DNA from 3 places in the Oceanobacillus sp. FSL K6-2867 genome. Region 3 is predicted to be linked to each of the others. Evidence: riboswitches for the same ligand, from Rfam matches in the RefSeq annotation. Region 3 holds a riboswitch; each other region holds the start of a gene.
The links. A riboswitch is a leader RNA that binds a small molecule or an ion and turns the genes downstream of it on or off. The one in region 3 is predicted to bind S-adenosylmethionine.
Positions count from the first base shown of each region.

Region 1: linked by a shared signal. The riboswitch ahead of NSQ77_RS18260 (methionine biosynthesis PLP-dependent protein) and the one ahead of NSQ77_RS02865 (acetyl-CoA C-acyltransferase) in region 3 are both predicted to bind S-adenosylmethionine.
Region 2: linked by a shared signal. The riboswitch ahead of NSQ77_RS09085 (sodium:solute symporter family protein) and the one ahead of NSQ77_RS02865 (acetyl-CoA C-acyltransferase) in region 3 are both predicted to bind S-adenosylmethionine.

Region 1 is NZ_CP150144.1:3,787,490-3,790,774, reverse strand. It holds gene NSQ77_RS18270 (DNA topoisomerase) at 1-482, opposite strand, end outside; gene NSQ77_RS18265 (hypothetical protein) at 1,048-1,197, shown strand; SAM riboswitch class I at 1,349-1,460, shown strand; gene NSQ77_RS18260 (methionine biosynthesis PLP-dependent protein) at 1,535-2,653, shown strand; gene metC (cystathionine beta-lyase) at 2,650-3,285, shown strand, end outside.
Region 2 is NZ_CP150144.1:1,830,775-1,834,059, reverse strand. It holds gene NSQ77_RS09090 (N-acetylmuramoyl-L-alanine amidase) at 1-854, opposite strand, end outside; SAM riboswitch class I at 1,326-1,432, shown strand; gene NSQ77_RS09085 (sodium:solute symporter family protein) at 1,550-3,175, shown strand.
Region 3 is NZ_CP150144.1:618,514-621,798, forward strand. It holds gene NSQ77_RS02865 (acetyl-CoA C-acyltransferase) at 180-1,346, opposite strand; SAM riboswitch class I at 1,446-1,553, opposite strand; tRNA gene NSQ77_RS02870 (tRNA-Val) at 1,722-1,794, shown strand; gene NSQ77_RS02875 (hypothetical protein) at 2,006-2,278, opposite strand; gene NSQ77_RS02880 (hypothetical protein) at 2,567-3,127, shown strand; partial or broken gene NSQ77_RS02885 (IS5/IS1182 family transposase) at 3,270-3,285, shown strand, end outside.

The sequences.
Region 1 (3,285 bases), 1.2 Mb from region 3:
GGTTTAAGATTTTCTAACCCTTGCAGAACTTCATTCTGTGTCCATTCATTTAAAAGCAGACGATGCACAATGGCTTTCGGCTTCGTACCACCACGATAGATAATACTATCTCCAATCAATTGCCCTTCTCGATCATAATCACATGCTGAAATAATTGCCTCCACATCGTTTCTTCTCATTAGAGAGTGGATTATCTTTAACTGCTTTGCAGCTCCGCCATCTGTTCGTGCTCGATTTCGCGGATTGCTTTTCACTTTATATTTAAATTCAGAAGGGATAAAAGGAAAATTATCCATTTTCCAGCTTCGCATTTTACCATCATAGTCCTTCGCATCGTATAACTCTACAAGATGACCAAACGCCCAAGTGATCAAATAGTTATCTCCCTCAAAATAGCCATCTTTTTTTGTTTTAATTTTCAATGCGTCTGCAATATTTTTTGCGACGGATGGTTTTTCTGCAAGTATTAATCGGACTCCCATTTCGAATTCATCCCCTTTCCTTTTATGCCAAAGCCGTTCGTTTTTCTCTATTAACTCCTCTACTAGAAACATTCGTTCGATATCTCATTATGCCATAGATTGCCCTTTTTTTCTAATTGATTCCTATCCCGTATATGGCTTAGATTGGTTGGATGACCACTTTCTATTACGTTTTTATTTTAATTCAACCAATTTTAATTTTCTCTCTTATATGATATAAATGCTCTCAGCATTATTATGGTTAAAAAATACTTCTTTTCTATCTCCATCAAAATCATTTGCATAGACTGGGTCGGATTTTTTGCATACTTACATATTTTCAAAGCCAATTAGAATAACTTCCAATCCATAAATAAACTGCTGATCATAATCCGCATCTACAGTTAAAACCATCTGCAAATGGCAGCTCGATTGGCATGTCCTGATGTACTTCCTTTTTTAGGTTAACGAGTATTAATAATCCACCACCTGTATTTTATATAATACTTATAAATTACTCATGAATGGTTAAACTAGCTTCATTGGTGATATTAAATCACCGTGAATATTTACAGGAGGTGCGATGATGTCTGAGCAAAATAAAAATCGCAACAAGGATAAAGGAAAACAAAACAATCGCAATAAACATAATAAACAAGGTAATGATACGGAATTCGCTAGTGAAAACAGTGAATTTCTCAACTTAGACAATAAGAAAAACAAACGAAAAAGGTAGCAACAATACTAAAAGCTAAGTCATTGACTTCATCTTGACTTAGCTTTTTTGCTGTACAAAGATAAAAAGTGAAATCCCCCTTGCTTTTTTTATTTTTCTAATGTAAGGTATTACTAATATAATTTTGAAAAATTACATAAATCTATTTATATTCTTATCCAGAGAGACGGAGGGACTGGCCCTTTGATGTCTCAGCAACCAGCCGATAACGGTCCGGTGCTAATTCCAGTAAGCAACTATTCAAGTTGTTTAGAAGATAAGAAGAATGCTGTGCTATTAAGAGCAATCTTCTTATCGGAGGGTTGCTCTTTTTTAATTTTCTATTGGAGGCTAAAACATGACAAATAGCAGGTTACAAACGAAATTCGTACAGCTAGGGAATAAGAGTGATGAAAAAACAGGGGCAATTAATCCGCCCATTTATTTATCTACGGCCTATCAGCACAAAGGGCTTGGACAATCAACAGGATATGATTATACAAGAACGAAAAATCCTACTCGAACTATTTTAGAGGAAGGTATTGCTGACTTAGAATCTGGTGATGCAGGGTTTGCCTGTAGCTCGGGAATGGCAGCTATTCAATTAGTCCTATCTCTGTTCCGTACAGGTGATCATATCATTGCACCAGAAGACTTATACGGTGGAACCTATCGGATTTTCGAACAATATGCGGACACCTACCAGATTGAGACTACCTATGATACGTTTGAAACAATTGAAAAAACAGAGCAGTTAATCAATAAGCGTACGAAGGCTCTTTTTATTGAAACACCTACCAATCCTTTAATGCAGGAAATTGATATTCCTAGCTATGCAAAATTGGCACAGAAGCACAACCTTCTACTCATCGTTGACAATACCTTTTTAACACCATACTTACAACAGCCACTACAGCTAGGGGCGGACATTGTTGTCCACAGTGCGACCAAGTATATTGGCGGACATAATGATGTGTTAGCTGGATTAGTCGTTGCAAAAGGTGCTGAGACCTGTGAAAAGTTATCCCAAAATCATAATGCTACTGGTGCAGTCCTCTCCCCTGTTGATTCCTGGCTACTTATTAGAGGATTAAAAACATTAGCGCTCCGTGTAGAAAGACATGAGGGAAATGCACAAAGCATAGCAAGATTTTTAAAAGAACATCCAGCAGTTACGGATGTGTTCTATCCGAATAAGGGTGGCATGCTTTCCTTCTCTCTTAAAGAGGAACAGTGGGTGAATCCATTTCTATCAGCTCTAAATTTAATTGTTTTTGCCGAGAGTCTTGGTGGTGTAGAGAGCTTTATTACATATCCAACAACACAAACTCATGCGGACATACCAGAGTCGGAAAGAATTCGTCGGGGAATAAGCAATCATTTGCTCCGTTTCTCTGTAGGTCTGGAGCATATCGAGGATTTAAAAGCAGATTTACAGCAAGCTTTATCCAAATTCAACGAGGAGGGTGAAAAATGAATCAAGTGAAGCGGCATGTGGAAACGAAATTCATTCATGGATCACAGCGAGTTGCAGCAGGCTCTGGTGCAGTAAATACGCCGATTTACCTTTCATCTACTTTTCACCAAAACAGCTTTGATTCATTTGGTCCATTTGATTACAGCCGGTCAGGAAATCCGACACGTCAAGCATTGGAGGATAAAATTGCAGAACTTGAAAATGGGACACGTGGATTTGCATTTGCCTCTGGTATGGCAGCCATTTCTTCTGCGCTTTTATTGCTCTCTGCTGGTGATCATGTTTTAGTAACAGGGGACGTGTACGGCGGGACCTATCGTTTTGTATCAGAGGTTTTGAAACGATATCAAATTAATCATACCTTCGTCGATATGACTGATTTGGATGAAACAGCACGTGCTATTCAATCGAATACCAAAGCGATTTATATTGAAACGCCTTCCAATCCATGTATGAATATTACTGACCTTGCTGGGCTTGTAAAAATCGCGAAGGCAAACAATTGTCTTACGTTTGTTGATAATACATTTATGACACCCCTGTACCAAAACCCATTAGAGCACGGAGCTGATATCGTACTTCATAGTGCAACTAAATTTCTATCCGGGCATAGTGATGTGATTGCGGGATTA
Region 2 (3,285 bases), 1.2 Mb from region 3:
ATTAGTTCTGATGTTAGAAAAATCTGTCCTAATATAGAATAACCAGAAGTATCTTCTTCGTTTTCAGTAATAATGAAGGCATCTTCAATTCCTGCATTTTTGACCTCGTTCAATCGACTCTCCGCATTTTTTTGGTTCGAAAAAGCACCAGCTTGAACACGGTACCATTGCTCACCAGAAACTGTAATGGTTGTAACAAATGACTCGATACAATGTGAATCCAAGTAAGCTACTCTTTTATCTGCGTTTTCTCTTGATTGGAAGGAACCAGCTATTACTTTATAAATGGCTTCAGAATCATTTTCCTTTCTCTGAAGATCAAACGCTTTCGCTAAGCCGTTCACATGACCTAGTGCAACATTTTCGCGCCATGAAGATTGTTTCATTAAATTTGCGTCATGTGTGTTATCAATAAATCCATTTTCTGTTAAGAGTGCTGGCATTGATGTTTCACGTAAAACATGGAAATTTGCTTTTTTCTTTCCGCGATTTGTTAGACTGTTTATTTTAGTTATCTCTGTATGCAAACTAGCTCGGTATGCAGCAGTCTGTGAAGAATCGGATAAACTACTGTGAATATAGTCTTCATATCCATTAGCAGAGCCGTTAGAGGCATTGCAATGAATAGACAAGTAATAATCAGCTCCCCAAGAATTTGCTTCATTTGTTCGCTGTTCTAGACTCTTACTGCTATCATTTGTACGGCTCATTTGTACTTCAACATCTTCATAATCAGCTAGTAAAATGTTACGAATTCGAAGAGCAATATCTAAAACAATATCTTTTTCATTTATTCCATTGCCCCTTGCTCCTGTATCTGATCCACCATGGCCTGGGTCTACATATAATTTCATACAACTACCCTCTCTTTCATAAAGTTTAATTCATTACTATAGTATGAAAAGTAACAAATTGGAATTGGATAAATTGTTCATTATGCATGAAATTGTGCAGAATGCTGACGCTTAAAGTAATATACTGATAGCAAACGGTGCTAATGTTTATTAATTTATTGGTGGTTATTGCTTCCTTTGTAAATGAAGTGACATTAATCCCCACTGCTGTGTTTAACTGCATTTTCAGGGAGACATTTGTCGAAAGGATAGTTACAACTTTCTGCTGAATACGAGTCATTATCTTAACCAACGCACCTGTAAAAAGGTCTGCTTTTTTAACATTAGCGAAATAAATGGATTTTATCTAGCAGCTTCCTTTACTTAGTAATGTGACAATCGAATGATAGAGAGTTGAGTAAATGTTATTTTAAAATAATATTGACTTTTCCGTTATTAAGGTGTAATTTTAATACAATTGAATAGTTGAACTTCTTATCAAGAGAGGTGGAGGGACATGGCCCTTTGATACCTCGGCAGCGGGCTCAATTTATGAGTACTGTGCCAATTCCATCAGACACTGGTCTGAAAGATAAGAAGAGGTGCCCTGAATTTATCTACCCTCTTCTTATGGAAGGGGGTTTTTGTTTTGGCTTTGTAATTGAATATTGGTGGTTTGTAATAAGGTGATTTAAATATTAAGGGAGTGACTGATTGTGACAGAATATGGTGTATGGACAATTATACTGGCATTAGGATATACATTTGCACTAATTACTGCAGGACAAATTGCTAAAAGGCGTGTGACAAAGAAAGATAGTTATTTTGTTGGAAATCGGAATTTTAATAAATGGATTGTTGCGTTTTGTATAACTGGGTTATTTTCAGGATCCACATTCATTTCTATTCTGGAATTATCCTATTTAACAGGTATTTCCGCAATCTGGTATGGAGTAGCGGAAATGGTTCAAATATTTATTATTGCTTTGTTGATTATACGTTCTTTCCGGAAAAAGATGCTTGTAACAGTTTCTGGCCTGATAGGAGATACATATGGAAGAACGGCAAAAGGCTTATCGGGAGCCATAACAGCATTCGCATTTCCAATGTGGTCTGTTGCCACTGCAATCGCATTTGCTTCAGCATTTCATGTGTTTACAGGTATTTCATTAAGCTTATCCGTTGCGTTTACTGCTATTTTACTTTTTATCTATCTGCAAGCTGGGGGCATGTGGTCCATTGCTTTTACACAAACGATGAACATGTTTGCATTCGGATTAATGATCGTGATTGGACTTATTGCTTTTTTCATCAATCCAGGATTTTCAGGTTTAGCTGCATTGAACATGGACCGTCCAGAAATGTTTAACTTTGGAAGTGTCGGTCTGCAAGTGATTGTCGTTTGGTTTGGTACTTTTCTAGTAAACGTCATTCTGGCTCAGGCTGCTTTCCAAATGGCATTGTCCTCCCGCTCGCCAGAAGAGGGTCAAAAAGGACTTGTCATGGCAGGATTCATGGCGATTCCATTTATAGTCGGTGGAGTTATCTTCGGAATATCTGCTGCTACCGTTGTGCCGAATGCATCCACTGGACTTATTGCGATTCCGCAGTATCTGATGGAAGTATTGCCTGCTCCATTGGTAGGTTTGTTTTTCCTTGGTGTATGGGGCTGTGCACTTGGGTGGGGTGGTCCATGTCAGTTCTCAGGTGCGACAAGTCTTGGGCGTGATGTAGGAAGTGCGATTAAACCAAATGCAACAGGAGATCAGCTTATTAAATATACGAAAATCTCGCTGCTGCTTTTAACTGGTCTGATGATTGCTTTTGGCTTATTGCGAACAGAGCAATCCGCATGGTGGAATGTATTTGCTTGGACGATACGAAACAGTGCAACGTTTGCACCAGTAGTAGCTGCGCTATTCTGGCCTGTAGTAACAAAGCGAGCTGTTGTCGCTTCATTGTTCACAGGGTTTTCTAGTGGTCTGTTATGGTATTACCTGGGCGGCTGGCATCCACAGGAATTTTATTTAAACATACACCCAGTTTGGATTGGAAGCTCGATTAATATCCTGACAATTACGTTGGTAACACTGGCTAATAGAAGAACGAATCTAACATTGCGAAAAACAGATCGCTTTGGTTACGTGGGGTTAACTGGAGGAGTTATTTTTACACTGGTGAATATTTTATATTTTGAACAGGCGTATAATAATGGATTGTTTGGGCTGTTTATGTTTGTAGCTGTATTGAGTTATTTCATAGCGGCTATACGGTTTGTGAGATTAGAGGAGCGAGGAGCAGTAGTTTTAGAGGAGCAGGAATACGTTGCTTCCAACAGTTAAGAAACTAACATGATAAAATTTCTAAATAGATAGAAAGTTTATCGTTCAGTAAATAGGGGTATAGACGATTTATCGCAATGAAAAGTAATAAGTAAAAGTGTTAGTTGGGA
Region 3 (3,285 bases):
CTGCCCAGAATAAGGCAAGCAATATAAAATACGTTAATATCATGATTGTCATCCTCCTAATTACGTCATTCATTTAAAAATTCCGTTTGTAGAAATCTTCCGTCTATTATAGACCCACCTCGTCTAATACAAGGCGAACTGCTCACATACTGTTCCATAATTTATACTAAGTTTTGGCTTTACCAGCTTTTTGGAACTTCTATTAATAGAGCCATTCCCTGACCGCCGCCACCGCAGAGAGATGCAATACCTTTTCCACCACCACGGCGTTTAAGTTCTTTTGCAAGAGTTAAGGCAAGTCGAAAACCCGTTCCGCCAAGCGGATGACCAATTGCAATTGCGCCACCATTAACATTCACTCTTTCATAGCCAATTCCAAGCTCACGGCAGCTTGCGATAACCACACTTGCAAAAGCCTCATTGATTTCAAATAAATCAATATCGCTCAATGTTAGGTTCGTTTTCTCTAAAACTGCTTTGATTGCCTGGGCAGGCTTTGTATGTAGGCTCGTATCTGGCCCCGCGACTTCAGCCCAACCAAGAATACGAGCTAACGGCGCTTTACCAAGCTCCTCCGCTTTCTTTTCGGATGAAACAATGCCAACGCTTGCGCCATCTGTCATTTGCGACGCATTTCCCGCTGTGATTGTACCGTCGTCAACAAACGCCGGTCTTAATGTTGCTAATTTTTCTATGTTCGAATTGAGGCGAATGCCTTCATCGCTAGAGAAGGTTTTGCCTTTAAGTTTGATTGAAACAATTTCATCTTGCAGGCGACCTTTTTCCAGCGCTTCAGCAGCTCGTTCCTGTGACAACTGTGCGTATTGATCCTGCTCTAGTCTATTAATCTTAAAATCTTTATTTTTTAAATCCGTCAGCACCCCCATCGAATCATCTGCTAACGAGCACCATAATCCGTCGTTTATTAATGTATCCGTAAATTGCAGGGATCCCATCGACAGCTCCTTACGAATCGGAGCAGTGTACGGGGCATTTGTCATCGAGTCAAATCCACCAGTAATATATAATTCCCCTTCGCCAAAATGAATACGGCGGACAGCGTCGGAAATGGATGCTAATCCAGCTAAACATACATTGTTTAAAGTAACTGCAGGAACAGATAACGATACACCGGCATCCTTCGCAACTCTTCTAGCCGGATTTTGACCCTGCCCCGCTTGAAGCACCTGTGCAAGTATTGTCCCATCAGCTTCTTTTGCCTCAGGTACTCGTCTCACTAACTCTTTAACAGCTAAAGTTCCTATCTCTTTTGCCTCTAATCCAGATAAAAATCCTTTCCACTTCCCAAAAGGTGTTCTTACTCCTTCTAGAATCACCGTATTCATAACGCCTCATCCTTTCCTATAAATCTGCTCATTTTGTCCATAAAAAAACCCTCTTTCCAAAGAAAGAGGGTTGAAATCATAAACTATTGCGGATTCCCCCTCTTATCTTTCAGACATTTCTGTCTGTTGGAAGTAGCACCATTCCCCCTAAAGGGGCGGTTGCCGGGCGTCATAGGGCCAAATCCCTCAGCCAACTCGTGATAAGAGTAATCTGTTATTTTGTTTTATTGTTGAAATATATTCGTTTATTAAATTATTGCAATATTAACAGAACGCAAACAGAAGGTCAATAGTTATTTTGTAAACGTAACTAAACAGCTTCTATTGACAGCCTTCTATTTTGCAAGTATAGTTAAAGTTGAGAATAATACATACGATTCCGTAGCTCAGCTGGGAGAGCGCTACCTTGACAGGGTAGAAGTCGTTGGTTCGAGTCCAATCGGAATCATTCTAACACGTTGGTCTGTATCCCTTGTGTATCAAGGAGTACAGGCTTTTTTATTTTTCTTGTAGAGATTGGTTTTTCATCTGATTTTGGTTAGCAGTCACAGATCAGTTACAGGATTTTCTAGAGCCATTTCAAACATATCGGCAACATCCATAATTATTGTTGGGAACAAGGTGAGCGTGTATTCCATTTCATCAACCACTATAAAAAATTATGTTAGACGAAAAACTATAGCATAGATAGCTACTAATACTATGAGGATTTCAAGCAAGAATGATTTCTTAAATCTATTATGCATTTTGAAATTAAGAATCGATTGAAAAATAATTAATAACAATAAAAATGCACTTAAAAAATAAATGATAGTATTGCTAATGTCTATAAATGCTACAATTAGCAAAATTAAAGGACCAAACAACATTTTTATCTTCAATATATAATTATCTAATACTTCATATCTTTTTTTTTTATTATCTACAACCATTAAAATCCCCCCAAGTATATGTCAAATATATAGGAATAACATTATTTTAACAATAATAAATATAATCATCATAAAATTAATAATTACAGTTGACTTACTTAAACTATATTAAATTGCCTTTAATTAAGTAACAGCTTGATTAGTTGTTTTATTATTTCAGGCATAATTATTCACCCTAATTTTATAAATTCAAGACTTTCTCCCCATTTAATTTAATATATAAAATTGTTAGAATTATTAACGTATTGGAATTATCAAATTTTGTCAATTAATATGAGGAGGGTTTTTTTGAAAAAAGTTATCTTTATTATTTTGTCGTTTACTCTTATTTTTAGTGCTATGCCAATCAATATTTTAGCTGCAGAAATTCCTAGCGCTGATGGATTTAATGGAACTTCTCAAATACGAGGTCATCATGATCCTAAAGTCACGTGTTCTACTCAGAATGTTAGTCACGCAGAAGCAGAAGCAATAAGAAAAGCTGAAAGTGATCAGAAGGTAGCAGCTGTTGCTTTGGCGGTATTAGGATTTGCTTCTGTACAAGGAATTATTGCAAAATCCCTATCACAATCTATATCTTGGGTATCATCAAATAAAACAGCCACTTCAGTAATTGGCACCACAGTTTCTAGTTTTGGACTAGTTAGTGCTGTTGGAGATAACGGTTCAGATGTGGGAGCAGCAGGAAACTATGAGGTTTGTGAGTATAAACACTTAGTAGATACCAGAAGTAATCATTGGGATAGCTGGACTGACTATGCACACTATGCAGGACAAGTAATGTACAAGACAACTGACAATGATACAGGACGAGTATATTACTTAAATGCGAATGCAATTGCAAGATAGTAAAGCGGCTGGAACCCCCCCCCCAGAATTAAAAAGAGTGCTGCTCGCCAATAAGTTGAGGAGTTCCAGTATTTTTGCACGCAAAAAGGATACCTTCTGATAAAATTAAAGTTACCACACAATAATATATGGAGGTATCCTTATGTTTAAACATAATA